DNA from 3 places in the Mesorhizobium sp. DCY119 genome. Region 3 is predicted to be linked to each of the others. Evidence: riboswitches for the same ligand, from Rfam matches in the RefSeq annotation. Region 3 holds a riboswitch; each other region holds the start of a gene.
What was found. Region 3 has a riboswitch for cobalamin ahead of DZG07_RS10890 (CbtB-domain containing protein). Riboswitches for the same ligand answer to the same signal wherever they lie in the genome.
Positions count from the first base shown of each region.

Region 1: linked by a shared signal. The riboswitch ahead of DZG07_RS23415 (TonB-dependent receptor) and the one ahead of DZG07_RS10890 (CbtB-domain containing protein) in region 3 are both predicted to bind cobalamin.
Region 2: linked by a shared signal. The riboswitch ahead of bluB (5,6-dimethylbenzimidazole synthase) and the one ahead of DZG07_RS10890 (CbtB-domain containing protein) in region 3 are both predicted to bind cobalamin.

Region 1 is NZ_CP031834.1:4,783,145-4,793,330, forward strand. Features, by position in the region: gene DZG07_RS23385 (carbohydrate ABC transporter permease) at 1-691, shown strand, start outside; gene ugpC (sn-glycerol-3-phosphate ABC transporter ATP-binding protein UgpC) at 707-1,792, shown strand; gene DZG07_RS23395 (hypothetical protein) at 1,989-3,023, opposite strand; gene DZG07_RS23400 (ABC transporter ATP-binding protein) at 3,044-3,817, opposite strand; gene DZG07_RS23405 (iron ABC transporter permease) at 3,814-4,815, opposite strand; gene DZG07_RS23410 (ABC transporter substrate-binding protein) at 4,812-5,639, opposite strand; gene DZG07_RS23415 (TonB-dependent receptor) at 5,693-7,561, opposite strand; cobalamin riboswitch at 7,756-7,964, opposite strand; gene DZG07_RS23420 (hypothetical protein) at 8,030-8,278, opposite strand; gene DZG07_RS23425 (hybrid-cluster NAD(P)-dependent oxidoreductase) at 8,282-9,385, opposite strand; gene DZG07_RS23430 (aromatic ring-hydroxylating dioxygenase subunit alpha) at 9,485-10,186, opposite strand, start outside.
Region 2 is NZ_CP031834.1:3,755,446-3,765,631, reverse strand. Features, by position in the region: gene ribB (3,4-dihydroxy-2-butanone-4-phosphate synthase) at 1-641, shown strand, start outside; gene DZG07_RS18290 (MFS transporter) at 709-1,923, opposite strand; gene DZG07_RS18285 (TetR/AcrR family transcriptional regulator) at 2,040-2,639, shown strand; gene bluB (5,6-dimethylbenzimidazole synthase) at 2,646-3,371, opposite strand; cobalamin riboswitch at 3,418-3,602, opposite strand; gene DZG07_RS18275 (histone deacetylase family protein) at 3,725-4,651, shown strand; gene DZG07_RS18270 (exodeoxyribonuclease VII small subunit) at 4,655-4,906, shown strand; gene DZG07_RS18265 (DUF2277 domain-containing protein) at 4,978-5,250, shown strand; gene DZG07_RS18260 (pirin family protein) at 5,380-6,300, shown strand; gene dxs (1-deoxy-D-xylulose-5-phosphate synthase) at 6,407-8,320, shown strand; gene DZG07_RS18250 (GNAT family N-acetyltransferase) at 8,335-8,850, shown strand; gene DZG07_RS18245 (hypothetical protein) at 8,950-9,246, shown strand; gene DZG07_RS18240 (TlyA family RNA methyltransferase) at 9,285-10,046, shown strand; gene DZG07_RS18235 (class I SAM-dependent RNA methyltransferase) at 10,043-10,186, shown strand, end outside.
Region 3 is NZ_CP031834.1:2,248,966-2,259,151, forward strand. Features, by position in the region: gene DZG07_RS10870 (DUF1624 domain-containing protein) at 1-559, opposite strand, end outside; gene DZG07_RS10875 (aldo/keto reductase) at 641-1,471, shown strand; gene DZG07_RS10880 (MFS transporter) at 1,608-2,807, shown strand; gene DZG07_RS10885 (aromatic ring-hydroxylating dioxygenase subunit alpha) at 2,776-3,975, opposite strand; cobalamin riboswitch at 4,118-4,312, shown strand; gene DZG07_RS10890 (CbtB-domain containing protein) at 4,349-4,528, shown strand; gene DZG07_RS10895 (CbtA family protein) at 4,544-5,305, shown strand; gene cobU (bifunctional adenosylcobinamide kinase/adenosylcobinamide-phosphate guanylyltransferase) at 5,298-5,813, shown strand; gene cobO (cob(I)yrinic acid a,c-diamide adenosyltransferase) at 5,815-6,432, shown strand; gene cbiB (adenosylcobinamide-phosphate synthase CbiB) at 6,742-7,707, opposite strand; gene cobD (threonine-phosphate decarboxylase CobD) at 7,706-8,767, shown strand; gene DZG07_RS10920 (tyrosine phosphatase family protein) at 8,764-9,267, shown strand; gene DZG07_RS10925 (creatininase family protein) at 9,268-10,071, opposite strand.

The DNA of each region.
Region 1 (10,186 bases), 2.3 Mb from region 3:
GATGATCCCGGAGAGCTTTACGCTGCAGCATTTCGAGAAGCTGCTGCAGGCGTCGGACTTCCCGGTCTATCTCATCAACAGCCTCATCGTCGCCTCGTTCTCGACGGCGTTCACGGTGCTGCTGGCTCTGCCAGCGGCCTATGCCTTTTTCCGCATGGAATTTCCCGGCCGCAATGCGCTCTACCGCACGATCCTGCTCGCCTATGCCTTCCCCGGCGTCGTCGTGCTGATCCCACTTTACGGCCTGTTCGCCAAGGTCGGGCTGATCGACAGCCCGGTGGCGCTGGTTGTCGTCAATGTCGCCTTCGCGCTGCCCTTCTCGATCTGGATGATGCGCTCCTTCCTTGCCACCATCCCGCGCGAGATCGAGGAAGCAGCAGTGGTCGACGGTGCGCCGACGACCACCATTCTCGTGCGCATCCTGATGCCGTTGATCGCGCCGGGCATCGCCAGCGTCGCGATCTTTGCCTTCATCTCGTCGTGGACCGAATATCTGTTCGCTTCGGTGCTGATCGTGTCGGATGCGCGGCGCACCATTCCCGTCGGCTTTGCCGGCATCATCGGCCAGTATCAGATCGACTGGGGCCTGCTGCTTGCCGGCGCCACAGCCGCGATCATTCCGGTCGTCGCCCTCTTCGCCCTTGTCGGCCGCTGGTTCGTTTCCGGCCTGACCGACGGCGCGGTCAAATAGTTTGAAGGTATAGTCATGGCGGGCCTGTCGCTCCAGAAAGTGAAGAAGCGCTTCGGCGAAACCGAGGTGATCGGCGGCGTCGATCTCGACGTCAAGGATGGCGAATTCGTCGTCTTCGTCGGGCCGTCCGGCTGCGGCAAGTCCACGCTGCTGCGCATGATCGCCGGGCTCGAAACCACCTCGGACGGGCGCATCGAGATCGGCGGACGCGACGTGACCGGCGAAGACCCGGCCAAGCGCGGCATCGCCATGGTGTTCCAGACCTATGCGCTCTACCCGCATATGACAGTGGCGACCAATATGGGCTTTCCGCTGGAGATGGCGAAGCGGCCGAAGGAAGAGATCGACCGCAAGGTGGCGGAAGCCGCCAAGATCCTGCATCTCGAACCCTATCTGCAACGCAAGCCGCGCGAGCTTTCCGGCGGCCAGCGCCAGCGCGTGGCGATCGGGCGGGCCATCGTGCGCCAGCCTGGCGTGTTCCTGTTCGACGAGCCGCTGTCCAACCTCGATGCCGAATTGCGCGTGCAGATGCGTATCGAAATCGCGCGGCTGCATCAGGAACTCGGCACGACGATGATCTACGTCACCCACGACCAGGTCGAGGCGATGACGCTGGCAAGCCGCATCGTCGTGCTGCGCGCAGGCCGCATCGAGCAGGTCGGCGCGCCGCTGGAGCTTTACGAAAACCCCGACAACAGTTTCGTCGCCGGCTTCATCGGCTCGCCGCGCATGAACTTCGTGCCGGTGACGGTCGTCGGCGTGGAAGGCGGCAAGGCGATGGTAGCGGCGCCGAAGCTTGGGCTGACGGGCATGGCGGTCGCGACGCGCGGCGCGCCGCCTAAGCTTGGAACGGCGGTCAGCCTCGGCATAAGGCCCGAGCATTTCGTGGTGGCAGACGGGGCAGCCAGCGCGCTTTCCGGCAAGGTCACGCTGGTCGAGCGTCTCGGCGGCGTCACCTACGCGCATGCGCAACTGCCCGAGGGTGGCACGATCACCGTGGAAAGCCGCGATGCCCGCAGCTTCAACGCCGGCGACGGCGCGCGCTTCGGCCTCGACGGGACGCGGGCGTTTCTGTTCGATCAGGACGGGAAGCGGATTTGAGGTTGAGGTTGCCCCTCACCCTTACCCTCTCCCCGTGAAAAATGGGGAGAGGGAGCGTCAGCGTCGAGCTTCGTCCTTCTCCCGCAATGATGGGTAGACGGAGGCTGGCCGCTACGTTGATGACCCCCTCTCCCCGTCCTTACGGGGAGAGGGTAAGGGGCAGTTCTGCCGCAAAAACACTCACAAAAATCACCAGTCAATGCCCCGGTGAATCGTCGTCCTCCAGTTCGGCGTCGCTGCGCTGGTCATGCACCCTGCGCCATATCGTAAGCCGGTGTGCCAGTTCGGAATCCTGCTGATGCTCGGCCAGCCGCGCCTGCTGGCGTAGCGCCAGGCGCACGACGCCGCGCTCGAAGCGGCCATCGGGAATGACAAAACCTTCCGGGTCGCCGCCACGTTGCAGCGCGCCGAGAACGGTCCGCTTCAGCATCACCAGATTGGGGTCGCCATAGGCGGAATAAAGATCCTGGAAATGCCGATGCAGCCCAGCATCGAATTCGATGTCTTCGCCCATGGCACCGATGACCGGATTGCCGGGGTGAAGCGAACCGAGCGGCATCAGCCCTTCCGGGATCGGCGTGTTGGCGGAATGGGTGCGACCGGTTCGCAACAGCTTCGGCAGCAGATGCGTGTGCGGACCGGGGGGCGAGACGCCGCCGGTGTCGGGGCCGCCAATCTTCTGGAACACCTCGACGCGGCCGATATGGGTCAGCGCGACGCGGTGCGGGTGGGCGGAAAGAATGGCCGGCATGGCGGCATTGTCGTGCTCGAACAGCGAATGGCCGAGATTGGCGCGCAGCACTGTCAGCAGCTTCGGATCGCTGGTGCGGATGCAGAAATCGCATTGCGGGAGCGACAGACCCATGTCGAACAGGATGCCGGTGTGGTCTATGCCGCGAATGGCGTCGTCGTCGGGACCAAGCTCTGTCAGGACGGAACGGGCCTCACGACGCGCCAGCGCTTCCGGCAGGCACAATGCGACCGCCTGGCTCCAGCGATGGGCGCGCGGGCTGACGGTTTCATAAGCGACCGGCACCACTTCATCCAGCCGCTTGCGGTCGATATGGATCGCGCCGCGCCGGGTCGCGCGCGACAGCGTGAAGCCATCATCGATGACCGGCGTCTCGTCGCGATCCTGATGGAATTCGGCGATCGCGCCGAAGGTGCCCATGCTCCAGCCCGTCTGCCAGTCGCGCAGATGATCGCGAATGAGGTTTTGCAGCGTTTCCATGTTTCGCCCTCCCAAGTCCGTCAGCCGGCGACGTCCAGCGGCATGACCAGCATGCCGCCTTGCGTCTCGCCGAGATAAGCCTCTACGCCATAGACCGAGCGCAGGCGCGCGGCCGTCAGCACCGCGCGCGGCGCGCCGTCGGCAACGATGCGGCCCTTGTCGATGAGAACGAGCCGCGTGCACCAGCGCGCCGCAAGGCCAAGATCATGCAGCGAAGCGACAACGCCCCGGCCCTCCGAGGCGAGTGCCGCAAACAGGCGCATCAGCGTGATCTGGTGCGAAGGGTCGAGGCCGGCGGTCGGCTCGTCGGCCAGCAGCAGCGGCGCATCCTGCGCGAGCGCGCGGGCAATCAGCACCCGCGCTTTCTCGCCGCCGGAAAGGTCGGTCGCGGGACGGTGTCGGAAGGCGTCGACCTCCATGCGGCGCATGGCTTCTTCGATCTTTGCCGTGTCCGCCGCATCAAGTCCGGCAAAGGCAGGCCGATGCGGCGCGCGGCCGAGCGAAACCAGCATCTCGACCGAAACCGGCCAGCCGATCTCGCGCTCCTGCGGCAGATAGGCGAGGTGACGCGCGCGCTCCTTCGCCGGCATGAAGGCTGCATCCTTGCCGGCAATCGCAATCTTTCCGGTCGAGGGGATGAGGCCGAGGGCCGCCCGCAGCAGCGTCGATTTGCCGGCACCATTCGGGCCGATCAGCCCGACGAACTCGCCTTCCTGAACGGCAAGCGAAAGCCCGTGCAGTACCGGCTTGCCGCCGAGCGAAGCATGAAGTTGATCGATGGCAAGGAGGGTCACAGCAGGTTCCTCCGCGTGCGGTAGACGAGCCAGAGGAAGAACGGCGCACCGACGATGGCCGTCAGGACGCCGAGCTTGAGGTCCTTTCCCGGCGCGATGATGCGGACCAGAATGTCGGCGGCGAGCAGAACGCAGGCACCGCCGAGCGCGCTGGCCGGCAGCAGCCGCGACGGGCGCGAGCCGACCAGCGGACGCAATATATGCGGCACGACGAGGCCGACGAAGCCGATGGCGCCGGCAACAGCGGTTGCGGCCCCCACAGACGCGGCGGTGCCGAACACTGCCAGGAACTGCACGCGGCGCATATCGACGCCCATGCTGGCGGCGGCGTCATTGCCGAGCGTCAGCGTGTCGAGCGCCCGCCCGAGCGAGGCGAGCATGACCCAGCCGACGATCATGAAAGGTGCGGCGAGCCAGACATGGGTCATGGAGCGGTCCGTGAGCGAGCCGAGCATCCAGAACATGATTTCGAGTGCGGCAAACGGGTTCGGCGACAGATTGAGCGCCAGCGAGGTCATGGCGCCGGCGAAGCTTGAGACTGCGACGCCGGCGAGGATGATGGTGAGCGCGCCGCCCTTCATGCCGGCCATGGCCTGCACGACCAGCACCGCGAGCACGGCTCCGGCAAGCGCTGCCAGCGGCAGGCCAAGCGGGAAGACCGCCGAGAAGCCGGTGTAGATGGCGATGACCGCGCCGAGCGAGGCGGTGGCGCTGACGCCGATCAATCCCGGCTCTGCCAGCGGGTTGCGCAGATAGCCCTGCAGCGCTGCACCAGATAGGCCGAGCGTCGCGCCGATCATCAGGCCAAGGATGGCACGCGGCAGGCGGATTTCCTGCATGATGAGGGCGATGGCGCCGGCCTTCGATGAGAACAGTGCGGCGATGCTTTCGGTAAAACCAAGTGCAGCGGGGCCAACGGTGAGCGACAGCAGGAACAGGATGAGTGTCGCTGCGCCAAGCACCACGAGCAGCAGGCGGTAGCGGGCGGTCTCGCTCATTTGGCCGCCCCCGCCGCATCCTGCAGAATCCGCGCGACTTCGAGCGTGAAGGGGGCGCCGCAGATCGTGTACTTCGACGGGATATTGACGGCCGTGCTGCCCGCTGTCAGCGCCTTGAAGGCAGGGTGGACATAGCCCTCCTCGGCCAGTGCGGGGCCTGGATAATCGCCCTCGCTGGAGACGACGAGATCGGGATCGGCGAGCACCAGCAGTTCCAGCGGCAGTTTCGACGTGCCGGTGAGGCCGAGCCGCGCAGCGATGTTTTCGAGGCCGGAGATGCCGATCAGCGCATCGACCAGCGTGCCGGAGCCGGAGGTGTAGCTGTTGGCGGAGTAGGTCGCGACAGACTTGCCGGAGGGCGGCTGCGCGCGGAGCTTCGCTAACGCGTCATCGATCTCGGCCAGAAGCGCAGACGCCTTTTCCTGCCGTCCCAGCAGCGTGCCCATGCGCGAGATGTGTTCGCGGATGTCGTCAAGGGAATTTGCCGGCGCAAATTCCTCCACGCGAAAGCCGAGCCGCCGCAGAAGCTCGACGGTCGTGCGCGTCGTGAAGGTGCCTGCGATGATCAGGTCCGGCTGCATGAGAAAGACTTCCTCCGCCAGCCCATGGTTGACCACATAGCCGCCAGCCTGATCGGCAAGCACCGACGCATTCCTGTCGCCGGCGAGATAGGAGACCGAATAAAGCTGGCCCTCGCCGGCGATCAGCATGGCGAGCTGGTCGGTGCAGACATTCATCGAGACGACGCGATGCGGAGCCTCGGCGGCGAGAGCCGCAGAGGCGTTGAGAACCGAGACCATCAAGATCGCCATGATTCGTTTCATGCTTTTCTCCGGGCACCGGGCCCCAATAGAGGCCCGATGCAGAACCTCACCGTTCAGAACGTTCGCGTAAAGCTCAGATTGAAAGTGCGCCCCGGCGCGCGGTAGTCGGTGACGGTGGCGTATTCCTCGTCGAACATGTTCTCGACCGAGAATTTGAACTGCGACTGCGCATCGAGGGCATAGAGCGCGGTGAAATCGACCGTCACGTAGTCCGGCAGTTCGACGGTGTTGGCCGCATTGGAATAGCGCGCCGCGCCATAGAGAACTTTCGCCGTCAGGTCGAGCTGCTCGGTCGGGCTGTAGGTGAGTTCGGCCGTTGCCTTGAAGCGGTCGCGATAGGGAATGTACTTGCCATTGTCCTGGTTGAGCGGCTCACGGATGTCGATCGTGGCCTTGCCGCTCCATTCGTCGCTGAAGCGGTGCGCCAGCGTCACCTCGAAACCGGTTATGCGGGCGCTTGCGACGTTGAAGGGAAGATAGGTCGGCGGATTGGAGGCAATCGCGTCGGCGAGGAAGGTCTGATAGAAAGCGAGGTCGACGCTGGTGCCAGCCGTTGCCTGCCAGTTCAGCCCGACCTCGTAGGAGCGCGACTTTTCAGGCTTCAAATCCGGGTTGGAATAGCCGGGATAATAGAGATCGTTGAAGGTCGGCGCGCGGAAGCCGGTGGCGTAGGACGAGCGCAGCACGAGATCGGGCAGCACTTCGTAGCTCGCGCCGACATTGTAGGTGGTGGCGCTGCCGAACTGGCTGCTGTGATCATAGCGGATGCCCGTGTCGACGCGGAGCGCCTCGTACTCCAGCGAATACTGGCTGAAAAGTGCGGCCAGGTCGCGCGAATCGACGGCGAAGTCGACGGTCGAATCGACCTGCTCGCGATAGGCTTCGACGCCGCCCGTCAGGATGTGGCTGGCCTTGCCGGTCTCGAAGCGTTTTTCGGTCGAGGCGAATATGCCGTAGCGCTGCGTGTCGAACTGGCTGTCGCCACCCGGCACGTCGTCGCGGAAATTGGTCGAGTAATCGAGGCCGGAGCTGAGTTCGACCGTCGAGGACCAGCTGTCGGAATGGAGGACATGCGCGCCCACTTTGCCGGCAAAGGTCGTGGTGTCGACTTCGTTTGCGGATGGGAACGTCGCGTCGTACTGGCTACGGCCGCGCGCGAACAGGCCGTCGGCGTAGAGCCGGCCCCAATCAAATTCCTTCGAGAGCGAAAGATTGGCCGAGCCTTGCAGGAAGCCGTCATCGTCGGGCTCGTGACCCCAGGCGAGCGGCGTGGTAAAGTCATAGCCGCGCGTGCCCAGCAGGCTGCCGCTGAGCGCGTAGTTCACGCCGCTTTCGCTGCGTCCCTGGACGGTGCCGGAGACATAGCCGCCCCAGGGATGGGTGACGCCGGTGGTGAGCGTGGCACAGGCATTGCGGCCATCGGCGCAGGCTCCGCCCTGTTTGGTGATGATGTTGACGACGCCGCCCATGGCGTCGGCGCCGTACTGGGCCGAATGCGCGCCCTTGGCGACCTCGATGCGTTCGATCGAAGCCAGCGGGATGTTGAAGATGGAGGTCGTGCCGCTGGTGGCCGAGCTTGCCCGCACGCCGTTGATCAACACCAGCGTTTGGGTGGCCGACATGCCGCGCAGATAGACATTGGCCGACGCCCCCTGCCCGCCATAGGAAATGATCGAAACGCCGGTATAGGACTTCAGCAGCGACGGCAGGTCGGGTGCTGCCGACTGCTCGATCTCCCTGCGGTCGATGACCGTCACCGACGAGGTCGAGCGCGCCAGCGTGGTCTCGCGCCGCAGCGGCGTTGTGACGACGACCGTGTCGAGTTTGATTACGTCCGCGGCGCCGTCATCCAGCTCCTGCGCGCCGGCATTATTCGTGAAAGCCAGCGCCAATGCGCCAGCCAAAATGGTCGATTTCTGCATGTCTGCCCCCGATAGGCTTTTGGCGGGCGGCAAAGCGCGCCCGAAGGTTTGATGACAAACCGCAGACAGGAAAATGATCGACAGGCAGACTATGAAACGACGACATCGAACCCTCGGCCAACCCCGGCATGCGGCAACACTTTTTCAAATGTCACCGCCACGGGCGACCGCGCCTGAACACACCCCGTGTTCAAGCATGGGTGACCGGAAAAGGCAGGTCTCCTGACTTCCGGGTCTATGCTTGTCTTTCGCCTTCCCAATCGCGCTGAAGCGCTTTTAGTGGCCTGGTTGAAAGAAAGCTCGCCGGCTACAGTTGCGGGGGCAGTCTCGGCTTCGATCTGTCGATCTCACCGTGTTCCCTTTTCATCCGCCGTGAAGCGGAACCAATTCCGATTCCACTGGTAGCTGTGCGTCCGGCGAGCGTCAACCGGGTTTGGCGGTGTGTGGAAAAAGCCGATGTGGAAATGCCTAAACGGCCGAGCCGTTTGCGGCGAGCATGAACATGCCTCGCAGACGGCGCAGGCCATCGGGCAATGGCGCACGGCGATCGAGGCGAGCGACTTCGCGGGCGGCGGCAGTGCGTATGTCGCTGCCTTGCGGCAGCCATAGCAGCCACGACAGGAAGATATCTTCCGGGCACGACAGGGCTGGGTCTTCGACGGACGCAGCCGAGCCGGCGGGACGCTCGATCGCGCCCGATTGCCAATGCGAGCCCATGGATCAGGCCTCGACCGTCAGCGCACCGAGCGGCTTCGAACAACAGGCGAGGATGAAGCCGTCCTCGATTTCGTGGTCGAGAATGCCGCCATTGTGGCTCATCTCGACCTCGCCCGAGACCTTCTTGATCTTGCAGGTGCCGCACAGGCCGAACTCGCATGCGGCTGATATGCGCACGCCGGAAGCGCGGGCCGTCTGCAGCACGGTCTGGCCGGAGACGCAGTCGGCATCGATATCCGACAGCGCAAAGCGGATCGGGGTGATCTGCTCGACAGGCGCGCTATCGGGCGCGGGCGTGGAGGCGTCGGAGAACGGCGCCGGAACGACTTCCACCGGAGGCGCGCCAAAGCTTTCCTGATGATAATGCGCCATGTCGAAGCCTGCGGCCTCGAGCATCTGGCGCACCGCGCGCATGAACGGGTCGGGGCCGCAGCAGAAGACTTCGCGGTCGCGGAAATCGGGCGCCAGAAGCGGCAGGCGCACGGCATCGATGCGGCCCATATGGCCGCTCCAGACTTCTCGGTTCGAGCGCTCCTCGATGAGGAAGCCGAGCGACAGGCCGGGCATGCGGCTGCCGAGCAGTTCCAGCTCCTTGCGGAAGATGATCTCTTCCGGGCGGCGCGCGCAGTTGACGAAGGCGACGTCGGTCCATGGCGCGCAATCGTTCAGCCAGCGCAGCATCGACATCATCGGCGTGACGCCGGAACCGGCGGAGACGAACAGGTATTTCGCCGACGGATGGTTGTGATGGGAGAAATCGCCTGCCGGGCCGTAGGCCTTGATGTGGACGCCGGGCACGAGATTGTCGAACATCCAGCGCGTGCCGACGCTGCCGGCCTGCGCCTTGACCGTGACCGCGATGGAGAACGGCCGCGACGGGCTGGAGGACAGCGTGTAGGTGCGCATCAGCGGGCCGTCTTCCAGCGGCAGTTCCAGCGTGACGAACTGGCCGGGCTGGTAGCGGAACCAGGTCTGGTTGTCGGAGCGGAAGATGAAGGTCTTCACCTCCGACGCCTCGTCGATCACGCCGATGCATTCCAGCACCTGCAGCCGGTCGTTCCACGGCACCATCTCGTCCAGATGCCGATAAAGGGAAAGTTCCGTCATCGCGTTCATCCGCTTAGTTCCGTTTGATTGACCATGAGCTTGTCCGAAAACCGGCAACCACTTTTCGCTAACGCGGTCCTACGGTTCGGGCTCATGGTCTTAGGCCACGCTGCGCAGCGCCGGCTTTTCGTCGTCGGTCAGGCGCGGCTCGATGAAGTTGCAGTACCATTCGACGAACTGCATCACGCCGCCCTCATGCTCGACCGAGTAAGGTCCGGGCTCATAGGCCGGCGACTTGATGCCGAAGGCATTTTCCTCGACGATCCTGCGGTCCTGATCGTTGGTCTCGGTCCAGACATGGGTGAGTTCAGCGAGATCGTAGTCGACACCCTCGACCGCATCCTTGTGCACCAGCCATTTGGTGGTGACTGCCGTTTCGGTTGCCGAGATCGGCAGCACGCGGAAGGTGACGGCGTGGTCGCCCAGCACATGGTTCCAGGTGGTCGGGTAGTGATAGAGCAGCAGCGCGCCGATCTTGTCGGCAGTGACGATATCGGAAAGGTTCTTCCTCACCGCGCGCTTGCCGGACATCGTGTAGCTGACGGCGTCGCGCAGCAGCGGCGCACGCGTGGCACGGTACTGGCCACCGGCATCGATGCGGAACTTGCTCGGCAGGCCGACAGCCTCGCACTTCGCCCAATGGGCAAGCATTTCGGGATCGCTTTCGGCACCGTTGACGCCGGTGACTGTCGGAGCTTCCGGGAAGGTCTTACAAAGTTCGGGATGGTTCGCCGCGCAGTGATAGCACTCGCGGTTGTTTTCCCAGACCAGCTTCCAGTTGCCCTTCTCGACGATGGTGCT
Region 2 (10,186 bases), 1.5 Mb from region 3:
GCAAGCTTGCCGGCCTGCCGCCGGTCGGGGTCATTTCCGAACTCGTCAATGACGACGGCACGGTGATGCGCGGGCCGCAGGTGGCGGCCTTTGCCGAAAAGAACGGGTTGAAGCAGGTTTCGGTCGCAGACCTGATCGCCTATCGCCAGCGCCAGGAAACGCTGATCCAGCGCGTCGATACTTTCGATATCGACACGCCCGGCGGCAAGGCCAAGGCCTATACCTACACGCTGCCATGGGACGTCATGCACCATCTTGCCATCGTCTTCGGCGATATCCGCGACGGCGTCGAAGTGCCCGTACGGCTTCAAACCGAGGATGTCGTTGCCGATGTCTTCGGCACGGGATGCCGTCTCGACCAGATCGTGAAGGCGCTTGGTGAGCGCGAGCGCGGCGTCATCGTCTATCTGCGCGAAGGCTCGGTCGGCGTTGCCGATCAGGGGCGCAATCGGCCCACGCACGACCGTGAGGACCATGAGGAAGCGCGGCGGCGCGAGGATGAGTGGCGCCAGATCGGCCTTGGCGCGCAGATACTGAAGGATCTCGGCATTTCCTCGATCAACCTGATCGCCTCGCGCGAGCGCCACTACATCGGGCTGGAAGGTTTCGGCATCAAGATCGCCAAGACCGAAATCCTGTAAAACGGAAAACCTGAAAAAACGAAGGGCTCCGGTCGACCGACCGGAGCCCTTCTTCTTTGCAGCCGGCTTATTCTGCCGGCTGCGGCAATGGCGAAACCATGCGTCTCTCGCCGCCGAGCGACCTCTGGCCCAGAAGCACGGTCAGCAGCGCAATCGTGCCGGCTGCCACCGACACCCAGAAGCCGTTGTGGGCGCCGTAATTATCCACCACCCATCCGGTTGCGAATGAGCCGAGCGCCATGCCGATGCCGATGCCGGTCATCACCCAGGTGACCCCTTCGGTCAGCATTGCTGCCGGTACGCGGCGCTCGATCAGGCCGAAAGCGGTGATGAAGGTGGGCGAGATAGCCACGCCGCTGACGAAGATGGCCAGCGCCAGCAACGGCACGGTATTCACGACCAGCAGCGGCAGTGTCGTCAGCGCAATGATGGCGACCGCGATGGCCAGCTGGCGTTGCAACGGCATTTTCAGGTTCAGCGCGCCGATGATCAGGCCGACCACGAAGGAGCCGACGGCATAGACGCCGATGACAAGGCTTGCAGCGCTCGGCTGGCCGAGTTCCTTGGTGATCGCCACCGCGCTGACTTCAGCGGTCGCGAAGATCGCGCCGATGAAGATCAGGGCAAAGGTGATGATCTGAACCGGCCGCTGCCGGATCGCCGAGCCGCCGCCACCATGGTCCAGCGGCCTGATTCCGGGTTCCGTCGAATGTTGCAGGATGAAGGCCACCGATCCGAATGCGAGGAACAGCGTGCTCGCCAGCATGCCCGCTTCCGGGAACAGGGCCACGCTGAGGCCCACCGACAGCGACGCGCCGGCGATATAGACGAGTTCGTCCGCAGCCGATTCGAAGGCGAAGGCGGTGTTGAGTTCAGGACGGTCGTGGAAAATCTCGGACCAGCGCGCACGCACCATTGCCGGCATGCTGGGCATTGCCGCGGCCACAAACGCCGATACGAACAATGTCCAGATCGGCCAGTTCTGGTTGGTGGCGATCAGGAGTGCGGCGAAGGCGATCACCGAGATGATCGTTGTCGGCACGAGTACCCTTGTCTGGCCGAGGCGATCGACCAGCCGCGAGATCTGAGGGGCGAAGACCGCATTGGTCAGCGCATAGGTTGCAGAGACGGCACCCGCCAGCCAGTATTCGCCATGGGTCTGCGACAGCATGGCGACGATGCCGATCGGCGCCATGGCGATTGGCAGCCGCGCAATAAAACCGGCGGCAGCGAAGCCTTTGGCTCCCGGCGCCTTGAATATCTCGCTATAGGGGTTGGACATCGAACGCTCCTGGATTTCCAGAGGGGCACCACTTACATACGTGGCGTATGCAATCTAGATAGTTGCATACGTCGCGTATGTCAAATAATATACGCATCGTATGCGAAGGAGATTTGATGGCGCATAAACCACGCAAGGAGATGATCGCCGAAACGCGCGCCAAGCTGGTGGAGGCTGCGCGTCATGCCTTCGGCACTGTCGGCTATGCGGAAGCATCGATGGACGATTTCACCGCCGCAGCCGGCCTGACGCGCGGCGCGCTTTATCATCACTTCGGCGACAAGAAGGGGTTGCTTCAGGCCGTCATTGCCGAGATCGACGGCGAGATGGCGGTGCGGGTGCGCGAAATCGCGGAAAAGGCGCCGACGCGCTGGCAGCATTTCGTCGACGAATGCACGAGCTACATCGAACTGGCGCTCGACCCGGAAATCCAGCGCATCCTGTTCCGCGACGCCCCTGCCGTGCTGGGCGATCCGTCGCAATGGCCGAACGCCAGCGCCTGCGAAGCCTCGATGACGGAAAACCTGACCCGGTTGCAGGAGGAGGGGATTGTCGTTCCCGATCTCGATGCGGGCACAGCTGCGCGGCTGATCAATGGCGCGAGCAGCCAAGCATCGCAGAGGATCGCGAATTCCGATGATCCCGAGGAAACCTCACGCAAAGCCGTCTCGGCCTTCAAGACCTTGCTTAACGGGCTGCTGGTCGAGAAGGGCTGAGAGGGGTCACGAACGGTTCGCTTCGTCAGCGACCTCCTTCAGTGCGTCTTCGCCTTCGCCGCCAAAGGTCTCGCTCATGATCAGGCTGGAGAGCGGCAGGCGGGCGCCCCAGCCGTTTCGTTCGAGGTCGGGTCGCGGCGCGAATTCCGAGACATGGCTGACGCAGAGATAGGCGATCGGAACGACGTGGCCGGGAATGTTCAGCACGCGCTTCAAAGCGTCCGCGTCGAGGATGCTGACCCACCCGACGCCGATGCCCTCAGTGCGCGCCGCCAGCCAGAAATTCTGCACGGCGCAAACGGTGCTGTAGACGTCCATCTCGGGATTGTGCCAGCGGCCGAGCGGCGAACCCTTCGAGCGAGAGCGGTCGCAGGTGATGCAGAGGTTCAGCGCGCTTTCGCAGATGCCTTCCAGTTTCAGCTTGCGGTAGAGCGCCTGCCGCTCCTCGGCGATATTAGGCAGTTCCTGCTCGCGGGCGGCGAGGAAAAGATCGCGCACGGCCTGCCGGCGCTGCATGTCGCGGACGACGATAAAGTTCCAGGGCTGCATGAAGCCGACGGAAGGCGCGTGATGGGCGGCGAGAAGCAGCCGGGCCAGCACCGTATCGTCTATCGGGTCTGGACGAAAATGGCTGCGCACGTCGCGGCGGGTGAAGATGGCGCGGTAGACGGCATCGCGCTCGGCGTCTTCGAAAGCATTTTCACGGCAGACGTGGTTGCGGACAACATTCATCGCATTTCCCCTTGCGATCGAAAAATGTCGCTCCGCCTGTCCACGCGGATGACTATCTCTACCGGGCCGGTCTTCTGGCTTGGGTTCATCCCGCTTGCGGCGCCTTCCCGTTCTCGCGAACAGTGGCATTTGCCGATGCGGTTCCCCTTACAGCGTTGGGCACGCCACGGATTTTCACCGTGTTCCCGATTCTCCCACCTTGCGGCGGGCACCTGACAGTGCCGAAGACTTAACGCGCAACGCTTGCAAAAACATCCCCCGATGCCGACCTATGACTTCGCAAAGAGGATTTTCCCCAGGCTTCGGGGGCCGACGCATGGCGGCGGCACGGTCTTTCCTGATAGGATGTTTGCATGACGACGCGTCTCTATTCACATCCGATCTATCTCGAGCATCTGACGCCGCCCGGCCACCCGGAGCGCCCGGACCGCCTGCGTGCAATCGCGCGCGTGCTGGAAGACGAGGCCTTTGCCGCACTCGACCGAGTCGAGGCACCGGAGGGCGACGAGGCGACGATTCTTTACGCTCACCCGGAAAGCCATGTCGAAAAGGTGCGCGCGGCTATCCCGCAAGAGGGTATCCGTTCCATCGACGCCGACACCTCCGCCAGCCCCAAAAGCTGGATCGCGGCGCTGACGGCGATAGGTGCGGCGAACGCGGCTGTGGACGACGTGTTTTCCGGCAAGGCCGACAATGTCTTCGTCGCCAGCCGCCCGCCGGGGCACCATGCCGAAAAGACCACGGCGATGGGCTTCTGCCTGTTCAACAATGCCGCGATCGCCGCGCGCTATGCACAGAAGAAGCACGGCGCCGAGCGCGTCGCCATCGTCGACTGGGACGTGCATCACGGCAACGGCACGCAGGACATCTTCTGGGACGACCCGTCCGTGCTCTACTGCTCGACGCACCAGATGCCGCTTTACCCCGGCACCGGCGCGAAGAACGAGACCGGCGCCGGCAACATCGTCAACGCGCCGCTGGCCCCGCAGACCGGCAGCGACATTTTTCGCGAGGCGATGCGTTCGCGCGTGTTTTCGGCGATCGACGATTTCGCGCCGGACCTGATCATCATTTCGGCCGGTTTCGATGCGCATCACCGCGACCCGCTGGCCGAGATCAACCTGACCGAAGACGATTTCGACTGGGCGACCGGCGAACTCATGGACCGCGCCACGCGCCATGCGAGCAACCGGCTCGTCAGCCTGCTGGAAGGCGGATACGACCTCGAGGGCCTGTCGTTCTCGGTCGCGGCGCATGTGAAGCGCCTGATGAAAGGATAAGGAATGGCTACCGAGCCGAGTGAAGAAATCAAGGCGATGAGCTTCGAGCAGGCGCTGGAGGCGCTGGAAAAGATCGTCGACGATCTGGAGCGCGGCGACGTGCCGCTCGACCAGTCGATCAAGATCTATGAGCGCGGCGAAGCGCTGAAGACCCATTGCGACCGGCTGCTCAAGGCCGCCGAGGACAAGGTCGAGAAAATCCGCCTGTCGCGCGACGGCAAGCCCGTGGGCACGGAGCCGCTCGACGGTGAATGACTTGACGTCGCGGCACCTCGCGCCCAGTTATGAAGCAGACAAAGGGTCGATGGAAAATCCGGGAGCTGACGATGTGCCGCAATATCAAGACGTTGTTCAATTTCGAGCCACCGGCGACGCATGACGAGATCCGCGACGCAGCACTTCAGTTCGTCCGCAAGCTGAGCGGTACGACGAAACCTTCCAAGAAGAACGAGGAAGCCTTCAACCGCGCCGTCGATAAGATAGGGGAGGCGGCGCACGAACTGCTGCATTCGATGGAAACGCACCAGCATCCGCGCAACCGCGAGGAAGAAGCCGCCAAGGCGAAGGCCCGTTCGGCGCTGCGTTTTGCAAACGCATGACGCTTGTCGTGCGCCTGTTCTAGGCTCAGCGATTGAACATGCCGTCTCCGGTATGGGACTTTCGATTGTCGCGCTTGGGGCGTAGCCTCTCTGCATAAGGTTGAACGCAACCGCAGACCGGAGTGTCCCATGAGCTTTTTTCCCGCACGCGATCCCGAACCGGGTGACGCCTTCTCCTGCGATGCCATCGAGCTGATGGTCATTCCCAACGCCAAGGACATCGGCGGTTTCGAGGTGCGGCGCGCACTGCCGACGGCCAAGCGCAGGCTGGTCGGGCCGTTCATCTTCTTCGACCGCATGGGTCCGGCCATCCTGCGCGCCGGCAAGGCGCTCGACGTGCGCCCGCATCCGCATATCGGTCTTTCGACCGTCACCTATCTGTTCGATGGCAAGATAAGGCACCGCGATTCGCTCGGCACGGAGATGGTGATCTCGCCCGGTGACGTGAACCTGATGACCGCCGGGCGCGGCATCGTCCACTCCGAGCGCACGCCCGAGGAAATGCGCGGGGCGCCGATGTCGGTTTCCGGCCTGCAGACCTGGATCGCGCTGCCCGACCACAAGGAGGAAATCGCGCCGGTGTTCGAGAACACCGCAAGCGCAACGCTGCCCGAATTCAGTGCCGAGGGCGTGACCGGTCGCGTCGTGATCGGCGAGCTTGAAGGCATGCGCGCGCCGGTGACGACCTATCACGACACGCTCTACGCCGATATCCGCCTCGCCCCCGGCGCCAGCTACAGCATTCCAGCCGACGCCGAGGAACGCGCCATCTATGTGCTCGATGGCAGCATTGTGATTTCCGGCGACCGTTTCCCCGAAAACCGTCTGCTGGTGCTGAAGCCGGGCGACGAGATCGTCGTTTCGGCGGAAAACGGCGCGCATTTCATGCTGTTCGGCGGTGCTTCGCTCGGTTCGCCACGCCATATCTGGTGGAATTTCGTCTCGTCCTCCAAGGAACGAATCGAGCAGGCCAAGCAGGAATGGAAGACCGGCCGCTTCGACATCGTGCCAGGCGACGACCAGGAATTCATACCTTTGCCTGAAAGTTGATGCTTATGACGCTGGGATACGCGTCATCACCGCACATTTACTTTCCGGAGCCGACGCTCTATCTCCAATCTGTAGACTAAATGGATTACAGACAGGCTTCGACCTCGTGACTTTGCCACCCAAAACGCCGCTGCTGGACAAGGTCCGCATTCCCGCGGACCTCAAGCTGCTGCCCGAAAGCGACCTGCCACAGCTCGCTTCGGAGTTGCGCGCCGAATTGATCGACGCCGTTTCGCATACCGGCGGGCATCTTGGCGCGGGCCTCGGCGTGGTCGAGCTGACGGTGGCGCTGCATTACGTCTTCGACACGCCGGACGATCGCATTATCTGGGATGTTGGCCACCAGGCCTATCCGCACAAGATTCTCACCGGCCGCCGCGACCGCATCCGCACGCTGCGCATGGAAGACGGGCTGTCCGGCTTCACCAAGCGCACCGAGAGCGAATACGACCCGTTTGGCGCCGCACATTCCTCGACCTCCATTTCGGCCGGCCTCGGCATGGCGGTGGCGCGCGACCTCAATGGCGGCACCAACAACGTCATCGCGGTCATCGGCGACGGCGCGATGTCGGCGGGCATGGCCTATGAGGCGATGAACAATGCCGGCGCGCTGAATGCGCGGCTGATCGTCATTCTCAACGACAACGACATGTCGATCGCCCCGCCTTCGGGCGCGATGAGCGCCTATCTGGCGCGTCTGGCGTCGGGCAAAACCTATGCCGGCATCCGTGACCTCGGCAAGAAGCTGACCTCCTATCTCGGCGCGCGCGCCGACCGCGCCATCACCCGCGCGGTGGAACATGCGCGCGGCTACGTCACCGGCGGCACGCTGTTCGAGGAGATGGGTTTTTACCACATCGGCCCGATCGACGGGCACAATCTGGAACACCTCGTTCCGGTGCTGAAGAATGTTCGCGACAATGGCACCGGCCCGATCCTGATCCATGTCGTGACGCAGAAGGGCAAGGGCTACGCGCCTGCCGAAGCCGCCGCCGACAAATATCACGGCGTCAACAAGTTCGACGTCATCACCGGCGCGCAGGCCAAGGCCCCGGCCAATGCGCCGAGCTACACCAAGGTTTTTGCCGAAAGTCTGATCCAGGAAGCGCGCGAAGACGACCGCATCGTCGCCATCACCGCCGCGATGCCTTCAGGTACCGGGCTCGATCTCTTCGGAGAAGTATTCCCGAGCCGCACTTTCGATGTCGGTATCGCCGAGCAGCATGCGGTGACTTTCGCTGCCGGTCTTGCGACGGAAGGGTTGAGGCCTTTCGCGGCGATCTATTCGACCTTCCTGCAGCGCGCCTACGACCAGGTCGTGCATGACGTGGCGATCCAGAAATTGCCGGTGCGCTTCCCGATCGACCGCGCAGGCTTCGTCGGCGCCGACGGGCCGACCCATTGCGGCGCCTTCGACACGACCTATCTCGCCTCGCTGCCCGGCTTCGTGGTGATGGCTGCTGCCGACGAGGCGGAACTGCGCCACATGGTGCGCACTGCCGCAAGCTTCGACGAAGGCCCGATCGCCTTCCGCTATCCGCGCGGCAACGGCGTCGGCGTCGACATGCCCGAGCGTGGCTCGATTCTCGAAATCGGCAAGGGCCGCATCGTCAAGGAAGGCACCAAGGTGGCACTTCTGTCCTTCGGCACGCGCCTGCAGGATTGCCTGCTTGCCGCCGAGGAGCTCGACGCCGCCGGACTTTCCACCACGGTTGCCGACGCGCGCTTTGCCAAGCCGCTGGATGAGGATCTGGTGCGCCGGCTTGCCCGGTCGCATGAGGTGCTGCTGACGGTGGAGGAAGGCTCCATCGGCGGTTTCGCCAGCCATGTGCTGCATTTCCTGGCCAAGGAAGGCCTGCTTGACACGGGCCTGAAGGTGCGGCCGCTGGTGCTGCCGGACGAATTCACCGACCACGCCAAGCCGGAAAAGATGTATGTCGACGCCGGGCTCGATTCGACCGGCATCGTGCGCACGGTGTTTGCAGCGCTCGGGCAGTCGGTGCGCTCGGCCACGGCCTGATCGGCCGTCGTTCGATGCAGGCAGCCGCGCCATTCCAACTCGTGCGGGCAACGGAAGCAGACATTCCCTTCATCATGGAGACCGAGCGGCTCGAAGAGTATGACCGGCTTGTCGGACGTTGGGATGAAGCGCGCCACGCCGCGGCGTTGAACGACGGTCGGCACGCATATTTTGTCGCGCACGCGTCGGACAAACGCCTGGGCTTCGCCATCGTGCGGGACTGGGCCTCGCCTGAAGGCGCGGCAATGATAAAGCGCGTTGCGGTGCGGCAGCCTGGAAAAGGCATCGGCAGAGCCTTGCTTGCCGCCTTGGCCGATTTGGTTTTCGAACAGACGAGCGTCTATCGCCTTTGGCTGGGTGTTTTTCCAGAGAATCTTCGTGCCCGCAGGGCCTATGAAGCCTGCGGGTTCAGTGCCGAAGGTGTCGCGCGCGGCAGTGCCTATTTCGGCGGCGAGCATCGCGACGAACTTGTCATGTCGCTGCTGCGCCCGGAATGGGTGGCCCGAAAACAGGGCGGACGGCGAGGTTGAGAATCCATTTACTTTCAACCTTGAGTATTTGCTTACCTTGTCTCTTGGGCCATTTTTAGCGCGTTGCCGCTAGAAAACTCTCCGGGCAGGGAGAGCACGATGAAAATGCTTTTGGGGAGTGCGGCGTGTCTGGCCGTGCTGAGCGCACCGGCAAATGCGCAGATGCGCTACGATGTGAAACTCGAGCAGGCCGTCATGGAAATCGTCGCGCGCAAGATCGGCGACATTCGCGGCGGCTTTTCCTATGAGCGCAAGCCGGAATTCGTGGTCCTCCACGACTCCTATTCCTACACGCCGACCTTTCTGGAAAGCGCGCGGGCGGAGCTGATCCGGCGCTTTGACGAAGGCTTGCTGCCGATCACCGAGCGCACGGTTTCCCGGATCATCGTCTTCTGAAGCTTGCGTTCCCTGCATGCATTCGCCAATGAAGGCGGATGAACGCCAATTCCAAAATCGAAACACGCCAGAGGCTCGACGAATTGCTCGTCGCGCGCGGCCTGTTTGCCAGCCGCTCGCGGGCGCGCGATGCCATCGAGCGCGGCACGGTGACGGTTGACGGCACCGTTGCAGCCAAGGCCGGGCAGGGCGTTTCGCCCGAGGCTGTGATCGCCGTGGACGACCCGGCACAGGCCTATGTCTCGCGCGCCGCCCTCAAGCTGATTGCCGGGCTCGACCATTTTTCCATCGACCCTTCGGGGTGTACGGCGCTCGATATCGGCGCGTCGACCGGCGGTTTCACGCAGGTTCTGCTGGAGCGGGGTGCGGCGCATGTCGTCGCGATCGACGTTGGCCATGGCCAGATGCATGAAAGCCTGAAAGCCGACCCGCGCGTGCGATGCATCGAGGGGCTGAATGCGCGGGAGCTTTCCGCAGGCGATCTCAACGGGCATGCGCCCGACCTGATCGTCTCCGACGTCAGCTTCATCTCGCTGAAACTCGCTCTGCCGCCGGCGCTTGATCTGGCGCAATCCGGGGCGCACGGCATCTTTCTGGTCAAGCCGCAGTTCGAGGCCGGACGCGAGGCGATCGGCAAGGGCGGGTTGCTCAAGAACCCGGCCGACGCACCGCTGATCGCCGAAGCGCTGAAAGAATGGCTCGACGCGGTGCCGGGTTGGCGAGCGATCGGGATTTGCCCATCGCCCATCGAAGGCAGTGACGGCAACCGCGAATTTCTGTTGGCCGGGGTAAAGGCATGAGCACTCAGTTTCAGATCGCACGCCTCGGTGCGCAGGGCGACGGCGTGGCGGACACGCCGAGCGGCCCGGTGTTCATTCCCTTCGCGCTGGCAGGCGAGACGGTGACGGCCGCGCGCGAAAAGGATCGGGCTATGCTGATT
Region 3 (10,186 bases):
CGAACCATGGAAACAGCGGGACGTAGTCGTTCGAGCGCGGATTGACGGACGACATGCCGACCCACCACCATGCCGGATGATCGAAGAATGGTGTGCGCAGGAAGTTCGGTGCGGCGATCACCGCTACCGCCGCGACCAATGTGAGCAGCGTCGGCAGCCGCAGGAACAAAAGCCCAAGCAGGCTCGCCAGCGCGATCTGATGCAATATGCCGAAGAAAATCAAATCGTCCGGCACGGCAAAGTAGGTGATCACAGAGATGGCGAGAGCTGCACCTGCCACCATGGCAAAGCGGCGCCAAAACCCCTTCCAGCGAATGCCATTGCCGTGGGCCAGGAAAAGGCTGACGCCGACGAGGAACAGGAAGCTCGAGGCGATGCAGCGCGCAAACAGCTTCCAGCCGCCGAAGGCCGTCAGGCTGGGCTCGGTGTAGCCGAAGAATCCGAGGTCCCAGGTGAAGTGATAGATCGCCATGGCGATCAGGGCGAGGCCCCGCGCCAGGTCGAGCGCGTCGATGCGGCGGGATTTCGGTTGCTGAAGCGGTTCTGTATCTGGAAGCATGCGTGATGTTGCGGTTCGTTTGATTATCGTTCAACCGTTAGCACGGATCATGACGACGAAAGAATGGAATTGGAGGATGCAATGCACAGCGTAAACGCCAATGGCGCGCAAATTCCCGCGCTCGGTCTCGGAACGTGGACGCTTTCAGGCGACGACTGTGCCGAACTGGTGTTGCGCGCGCTGTCGGTCGGCTATCGCCATATCGACACGGCCGCCGCTTACGGCAACGAGAAGGATGTCGGCGTCGGCCTTCGTGCTTCGGACGTTGCGCGCGACGATGTTTTCGTGACGACGAAGGTGTGGTGGACGGACATCGCGCCGGGAGATCTGGAGCGCTCGACTGAGGCCAGCCTGAAGCATCTCGGCCTCGATCAGGTCGACCTGCTGCTGATCCACTGGCCGAACCCGAAGATTCCGCTGGCTGGCTCCATCAAGGCGCTGAACGCCATGAAGCGCACCGGCCTTGCGCGCCATATCGGCGTGTCGAATTTCCCGACCGCATTGCTCTCGCAGGCGATCGCGCTCTCGGACGAGCCACTGGTAGCCAATCAGGTCGAGAATCACCCCTATCTCGACCAGCGGAAGGTCTACCGCCTTTGCCGCGACAACGGCATGGCGCTGGTTTCCTATTGCCCGCTCTATCGCGGCGGCGACCTGTTTTCGGAAAACGCGATCCGCGATGCCGCTGCCCGTCACGGCAGGACGCCGGGCCAGATCGTGTTGCGCTGGCATGTTCAGCAGGAGGGCGTTGTCGCCATTCCGCGGACGACGAAAATCGCGCGGTTGTCGGAAAACATCGCCATCTTCGACTTTGCCCTGTCGGACGAGGAGATGGCGGCGATCTCCGCGCTGACTGGCCGCAATGCGCGTCTTTGCGATTTCGGGTTTTCGCCGGAATGGGACGCCGCCTAGAGTTAGCGAGCGATCTCTTAGGCCACAGCCGAAAAGACGATATCCAACCGGCTTTTGCGACGATGGCAGGTCGGTTTCCTGCTATCGGCGGTGTGATTGCGCCTGCAAATCTGCCGGCAAATGATCCGGGGCAGGAATGGTCACGCAGGTAAGGCATCCGATCTGGCTTCCCGCCGTAAAGCCGGCGGGCGCGCGAACCTTTGCCACGCTTTATGCGCTGGAGTCCTTTGCGCGCGCGTCGATCGCCAGCGTCGTTCCGATCCAGGCCTACGAACTCCTGCAGAACAAGCAGACCGTCTCACTGCTTTATACGCTCGTTGCCTTCATCGGCCTTTCGGCAACGCTGTTCATGCCGATGCTGATCGGGCGTTTTTCGCGGCGCTGGATCTACACGACAGGCGTGGTGCTGCTCGCCGTCGGTTCGCTGCTGTTCATGACGCATTCGCTGCCGGGGCAGATGTTCGGCATGCTGGCCCGCGTCATGGGGGCGAGTGCGCTGGCGATCACGCTCAACCTCTACATCATGGACCACATCCGCAAGACGGACATCATGCAGGCCGAATCGCTGCGCATGGCGGCATCGATGATCGCCTGGACCGGCGGGCCGACGCTTGGCGTCTTTCTTTACACGCGCTACGGAATCTTCGTCACACATGGCGTGGTGGTTGCCTTCGCGACGGCGCTGCTCATAACCTTCTGGTACTTCCGCCTCGGCGACAATGCGCTGATCCGACCGGGCAAGACGCGACCGGCCAATCCCCTCAAGAATATCGGCCGCTTTGTCGCCCAGCCACGGCTGCGGCTGGCATGGGTAATCGCCTTCGGCCGCTCCTGCTTCTGGACGACGTTCTTCGTCTACGGCCCGATCCTGATGGTGGTTACGGGGCAGGGCGAACTGGCCGGCGGTCTTCTGGTTTCGGCAGGTAACGCCCTTCTGTTTGCTGCCATCTATTGGGGCAGGGCGGGCCGGCGCTTCGGCGCACGAAACATCATGACGTTTGCCTTTTTCGGCATGAGCACGGCGCTGTTGCTGGCAGGCCTTGGCGGCGAGCGATTGCCGCTCGTCACCGGCGTCTTCCTGCTGTTCGGCGCGCTGTTTGCGGTGGCGCTCGACGCGCTCGGCTCGACCGCTTTCATGCGCGCGGTGCGCACCTATGAGCGGCCACAGATGACCGCCGTTTACCGCACCTATCTCGATCTGTCGGAGCTTCTGCCGCCTCTGGTCTACTCGGTTGTGCTTGCCTTCTTCGGCCTTGGCGCGGTGTTCGTCACGCTCGGCGTCTTCACGGCCATCTGCGGCTTGATCACCTGGCGTTTTCTGCCGAAGTCGATGTGAGCGCCTGCGCATGCTTGCCGCGCACCCATTGATGAAAGCGCTGAAGCTCATATTCCTCCGGCATCAGCACGCCCGCCTCGTGGCGCAACGAATGCAGGCCTCTCTGGTTGATCTCGCAAATGGCCGCGTCCTCCTCCAGCACCTGGATGCCAAACCTGACGATGTTTTCGAGGTCGGTTCCGCCTGAGGTCAACGCTTCCGGCAGGAAGAGCCATTCCGCCACCAGTTCCGTCTGTTCCGGTCCCAGCGGCACCAGCCGCACGGTGCGGACATAATCGACATGGCCGACGACGAACATCGACGGCAGATGCGCGGCATAGGTCTGGCCGGCGCCGCGCTCGGCCTCGGTCAGGTCTGGAAAAGCCGGACCATGCACGCGCCCGTCCTCAGACCACGTCTCGGCGCCGGCCCGCAGGCCGCCGGAATATTCGGGCGCATCATTGTCGGCATGAAGCGCCCATTCCGGGTCGTCGTGGCGTGCCATCAGGCCGCGGCCATAGATCGGCACCAGATGCGACAGGGATTTATGGACGCCGGGGCAATGCAGGCACTCGTTGAAGTTTTCCCAAAAGATTTTCCAGTTGCAGTTCATCACCTTGCGAAACGCATGGCCGGTGACGAGGTCTTCCAGCGGCCAGTTGCTTAGGTCGGCGGAGCCGGCGTCAAAAACATCTGCAGCCGAGCCTTGCACATTTTCGGCCAGGTTGACGAAGACGAAGCCACGCCAGACCGACAGCGCCACCGGATAGAGCTGGTAGTCGGCCTTGTCGAAGCCTTCAGGCAGCGATTTCGACGGCACGCGCACGAGATCGCCGCGCAGCGAATAGGACCAGGCATGATAGGGGCAGGTGAGCAGCCGAGCCTTCAGCCTGCCTTCGCTCTCGCCGCAAAGCTGCGAGCCGCGATGGCGGCAGGTGTTGTGGAAGGCACGCAGCACGCCGGTCTCGTCGCGGATGATGAGGATTTCCTGCGTGCCGAGTTTGAACACGCGATAGGCGAGCGGCTGGGTGACATCGGCCTCGCGGCAGGCCATGATCCAGTTTCGATACCAGATCGTGTCGAGATCGCGCTGGTATTCGGCGTCGCTCCAATAGGCGCGGGACGGCAGCGTCACCTCCGCTGTTCGAAGCCCGTTATAGGCTTTGCTTTCCGCTGGGCCTGCCGTCATCGCGCTATCCTCCGGTGGGGTCAGCGGATACCTGTGCGGAAAATTTGTCAATTCCGGCGACGGTTGCCCGATCGTCAAATTACGACCTTTCCGGCAGGAAAAAGGGCGGGAAATTGGTTTGCCGGGCGGCGGGTTTATCCTTATAGTCGCCGCTGTCGTCGGTTCCGCGAGGAATCAATAGGGAATGCGGTGCGGGCAAAATCTGCCCAAAGCCGCGGCTGCCCCCGCAACTGTGCGCGGCGAGCTCTCCCCAGATGCCACTGAGAATTTTCTCGGGAAGGCGGGGAAGGGTGCCGACCCGCAAGCCAGGAGACCTGCCGGCGACGTCGGAAACTCTAGGTGCCCTCGGGTGGAGGGTGAAAGGTATTTGGAAATGAACACGGTTTCTTCGTCGCTCGGCGCAACAGCAGGTTCGGCCTCGCGCTCGATGCAGTTGGCAATGGCCGGTCTGCTCGGCCTCTTCGTTATCGGCTTCGTCGGCTTCTCGCATATGGAAGTCGTCCATAATGCCGGCCACGACTATCGCCACTCGATGGCGTTTCCCTGCCACTAACGAAGGACCGCTCCCATGACATTGTTTCGTAACGTCGTGTTCATCGCGGCGATCGCAGGGCTATTGTCCGGCATCGTCATGACGGCCATGCAGACCTATGCAACCGTTCCGCTGATCCTGAAGGCGGAAACCTTCGAGAACGCCGGAGGCGGCCACGAGCACGCTGCGGCCGCCGCCGATAGTGCGCAAACCGCAGCTCCGGCGGCTGAAGCCGCAGCACCCGCCCACGAGCATGACGAAGAAGGCTGGGCGCCGGCGGACGGTTTCGAGCGCTTCGCCTTCACAGCACTTGCCAACATCGTCACCGGTATCGGCTTTGCGCTGGTTCTGGTGGCTGCTTCGGAACTTGCCGGTGGCATCGCCAACTGGCGCCAGGGCATTTTCTGGGGTTTTGCCGGTTTTGCCGTGTTCACGCTGGCGCCGGGCCTCGGCCTGCCGCCGGAACTGCCGGCCATGCCTGCGGCCGATCTTGCCGCCCGTCAGGTCTGGTGGATCGGCACGGTGGTTGCCACCGCCGCTGGTCTCGGCCTGATCGCCTTCCGCTCGTCGCTGGTGTTTTCGCTGATCGGCGTGGCCCTGATCGTTGCGCCGCATCTGCTCGGCGCGCCGCAGCCGGCCAGCCACGAATCGCCGATCCCGCCGGACCTGCATCACCAGTTCGTGGTCGCCGTAACCGTGACGAACCTGATCTTCTGGGTGGTGCTCGGTGCAGCCGTCGGCGTCATTCGCGGACGCTTCACCGGAACGGCGACAAGCCTGCGCGACAGCTTTGCCTGACGCCACTTCGCTGACCTTCCTGCTCGGCGGTGCGCGCTCCGGAAAGAGCGCGCATGCCGAGCGGTTGGCCACCGCATTCCCTGCGCCCTGGACCTATATCGCCACGGCGCAGGCTTTCGACCATGAGATGGTCGAGCGCATTGCGCTGCACCGCGCCCGCCGCGCCGAAGGCTGGCAGACGATCGACGCGCCGCTCGACCTTGCCGATGCCATTGCCGATGTGCCTGATGAACAGCCTTTGCTGGTCGATTGCCTGACGCTCTGGCTTTCCAATCATTTGCTGGCCGATCATGATCTGGAACGCGAAAGCGAAATGCTGGAGGCCGTTCTGGCCAAGCCGCGCGGTCCGTGGTTCGTCGTCGCCAACGAAGTCGGGCTCGGCATCGTGCCGGACAACGCGCTCGCGCGGAAATTCCGCGATGCTGCTGGCCGGCTCAATCAAAGGATCGCCGCCCGCGCCGACCGCGTATTCTTTATGGTCGCGGGTCTGCCGATGCAGGTGAAATGAGATGAAAGAAATCGACGAAAAGGAAGCCGAGCGCCACAAGGCCAAGATGGCCAAGCGCAAGGCGATGCAGGACGCCGAGGTGGCCGAGAAGACGGTTACCGAAAAGGGACTGCTCATCGTCAACACCGGCCCCGGCAAGGGCAAGACGACGGCTGCATTCGGGCTGGCGCTGCGCATGCTCGGCTATGGCAAGCGCGTCGGCGTGGTGCAATTCGTCAAGGGCGCCTGGCACACCGGCGAGAAGGATGCCTTCGCCACCTTCGGCGACCGCATGGTCTGGCACACGATGGGCGAGGGCTTCACCTGGGAGACGCAGGACATCAAGCGCGATATCGCCGCTGCAGAAGCCGCATGGGCCAAGGCGGTCGAGCTTATCGCCGACCCGTCGATCAACCTCGTCGTGCTGGATGAGCTCAACATCGCGCTGCGCTACGATTATCTCGACCTCGACAGCGTGGTTTCGACCCTGAAGAACCGGCGCGAAGGCCTGCATGTCGTCGTCACCGGCCGCAACGCCAAGCCGGCGCTGATCGAGGCGGCTGATCTGGTGACCGAGATGGGCTCGGTGAAGCATCATTTTTCGGCGGGGGTTAAGGCGCAGCAGGGGATTGAGTTTTAGGCGGTGCGTCCTTCGAGGCTCGCCCATCGATGTCTGCGGCACAATTTCCATGCCCTGCGGGCTCGCACCTCAGGATGAGGGAGGTAGGCGGCTTGTCTTACCCAAGGCCTGCCAGGTTGTCCCACGGCCCGCTAGCTTGTTTCACCCCGACACCTGCCAACAAGTATTTCACATCACAGCACTTCAGATAACAAGCGTTTCAGAACTTGGCGTGAAAGCGCACCCACCTCCCTCATCCTGAGGTGCGAGCCCGCAGGACATTGCCGTTGTGTCGTAAACTCTGACGGGCGAGCCTCGAAGGACGCACCCCTATCCGAGCCACATCCCAAGCGACAGCACCCCAAACCCCACAATCATCAACGCATCCGCCGTCCAGTAAAGCCTCAGCGCGCGCCTGATGTCTGCGGCATTCGCCTCGCGCCGGCCATCGCCCATCGTCGCATCCTCGACCATCACGCCGCCATAGACACGTGGGCCGGCGAGCGACAGGCCGAGCGCGCCAGCCATGGCCGCTTCCGGCCAACCGGCATTGGGCGAGCGGTGTTTCGAGGCATCGCGCCAGACGCTGCGCCAGGCATTGGCAGCACTGGCACCGGGCACGATCATCGCGGCAATCACCAGCAAAAGCGCGGTCAGCCGCGAGGCGGGCAGGTTGATCAGGTCGTCGAAGCGGGCTGCAGCCCAGCCGAAAGCTTCATGCCGCTTCGTGCGATGGCCGATCATCGAATCGGCAGTGTTGGCAGCCTTGTAGGCGACGCCGCCGGCCAGCCCGCCGATGCCGAGCCAGAAGGCGGGCGCGACAATGCCGTCGGAAAAATTTTCGGCAAGGCTTTCGATCGCGGCACGGCTGACGCCGGCCTCATCCAGCCGTTCGGGATCGCGGCCGACGATCTGCGACACGGCGCGTCTGCCGGCCTGCAAGCCGCCGCGATCGAGCGCGTCGGCCACCGCTTTCACGTGGCTGGCAAGGCTGCGCTGCGCCAGCAATGTGCTGGCGAGCAGTGCCGACGCGACAATGCCGAGCGGGGAGAGCGAAAACAGCGTTTCAAGGAAAAATGCGAAGCCCGCCGGGATGGCAATCAGCACGATCAGCGCCACCACGCCGCAAATGCGGCGTGATGCGTCGGATTGGGTGGCGCGGTTGAGGTTCTTGTCGAGGAAAGAAATGAGCTGGCCGATCCAGATCACCGGATGGCCGATTGCGCGCACCAGCCGATCCGGGTAACCGAGACCCAGTTCGACGAGAAGCGACAGGAAGGCGAGCAGGACGAACATGGCGCTGGAAAACAGGAGTTCGGTGACGGCGGTGGCCGATCACGGCGGCAGCCTCGGCCGGGCGGCAGCGCTGTTTCCGCAAGCGCCGCTGCCCTGGATCGACCTGTCGACCGGGATCAATCCGCACTCCTATCCGCTTTTCGATCTCCCTGCCACAGCCTTGTCGCGGCTGCCGGAGCCGGACCGTGCGCGCGAATTGGCAGCGATTGCGGCAAGCGCCTATGGCGCGCCATCCGTGGCCAATATTGCATCCGCACCGGGCACGCAGATATTGCTGCCACGCGTCGCCTCGCTGGTGAAGCCGGGCAGGGCGCTGGTGCTGGGACCGACCTATGCCGAGCACGCGCGGGCCTGCGCGATTGCCGGCTATACGGTGTCGGAAGTTCGCGATTTCGAGGCGCTTTACGATTCTGACCTGGCCGTCATCGTCAACCCAAACAATCCTGATGGGCGCGTGATTGCGCGCGAAAAGCTTCTTCATCTCGCCGCCGCGTTGCACGCTAAAGGCGGGCTGCTGGTGGTCGATGAAGCCTTCATGGATGTCGGGCCGCAGTCCGAGCGCGCCGATGGCGATGTCGGGCAGGGCGGTCTCGTCGTGCTGCGCTCCTTCGGCAAGTTTTTTGGCCTTGCCGGCGTGCGGCTGGGTTTCGCGATTGCTGCCGAATCGGTGGTTGCCCGGCTGGATGCAGAATTGGGGCCGTGGGCCGTTGCTGGCCCGGCGCTGGAATATGGCATCAAGGCGCTGGCTGACACCTCCTGGCAGGTGGCGATGCGCGACAAGCTCAACGACGAAGCGGCGCGACTCGATACTTTGCTGGCAAGGCATGGCGTGATCGTCAGCGGCGGTACCAGCCTGTTTCGATTCATGAAAACACCTCACGCCGCGAGAATGTTCACCGCGCTGGGCGAAAAGGGTATCCTGCTGCGAAATTTCAGCTGGGACGCCTCCGCGCTCCGCATCGGCCTGCCCGGCAGCGAAGCGGAGTGGCAGCGTCTGGAGCACGCACTCGCCGCTTGGGCGGCCCGGCATGCCGGCAAACTCACCGAGGTTCGGTCATGATCTATGTCTGCCCACTGTCGAAGATCGATGAGACGGCGACGCGTATCGGCGCAAGCCGGATGGTTTCGCTGCTCAACACCGGCACGGCGTTGACCCGTCCGGCGGTGATCGCACCGGAAAACCATCTGCTGTTGCTGATGAACGATATCGCCGAGGCGCAGGAAGGCATGACCTTGCCGGGTGAGGACCACGTGCGCAACCTGCTCGATTTTGCCGGCACCTGGGATCGCGCACAGCCGCTGCTCATCCATTGTTTTGCCGGCATCAGCCGTTCGACGGCGTCGGCCTATATCGTTGCGTCGGCGCTCTCGCCGCATCGCGACGAGGTCGAACTGGCGAACACGCTGAGGCAGGCATCGCCCTCGGCAACGCCCAACCCGCGGCTGATCGCAGTAGCCGACGACATCCTCGGGCGTGGGGGGCGTATGGTGGATGCCATCCGCGCGATCGGACGCGGCGCTGACGCTTTCGAAGGCACACCGTTCGGCCTGAGCCTCTGATCAAGGCAGCCAGTCGGCCAGTTTTGCTTTCCTGACGTCTTGCAATAGGCGGATGAAGCCGTCGGCCTGATGCTCGGCCGTCAGCTTTCCCTTTTCTGCCGTGGCGATCGCAGCATTGCCGACGACGCCGTGCTTGTTGAGGTCGGTGGCGACCCAGGCGAAGGCATGCGTGCCGGTCTGGCGCAAAAGGTCGAATTGCTGCTCGGCATTGGCGACATTGGAGACGAAATTCTCGGCCTTGCCCATGTCGACCAGATCAGGCCGGAAATGCAGCATCAGCGAGGTCTCGACATCGCCGCCATGGATGCCTTGGCGGTCTTCCAGTTCCGGGTACATGCCTTCCGGCCGGCCGAAACGCTGCCAGCTCGTTTTCACCGCCAGCATGTCGAAGCGCACGCGCAGCTCGCGCGTGACGATGCCCATGATCTCCTCGTTGCCGCCATGCGAATTGACGACGACGAGCTTGCGCACGCCAGCCCGCGCGATGGAGACGCCGAGTTCCGTCCAGGCTTCGATCAACGTTGTCGCCGGCAAGGTCAGCGTGCCCGGCGAAAAGAGGTGCTCGTTGGATTTGCCGACTGCCTGCACCGGCAGGATGCGGATATCGAGATCGTCGGGCAGGCGCGTGATGACGGCGTCCAGCATGCCGTTCATGATGGTGGTGTCCGTCGAAACCGGCAGGTGAGGCCCGTGCTGCTCGATCGCCGCGACGGGTAGGACAGCGATCGTCCTCTCCGGATCGATCGAGGCATATTCGGTGGTCTTGTAGTCGCCCCACCAGACGCGTCTTTTTGTTTGGGCCACTGGAAACTCCGAAAAGAGAATAAAGGTTTGCGCTGCCCCTCATCCCGCTGCCGCAACCTTCTCCCCGTATAGCGACGGGGAGAAGGAGGAAGCTCCAGCGTTGACGCCTCCCTCT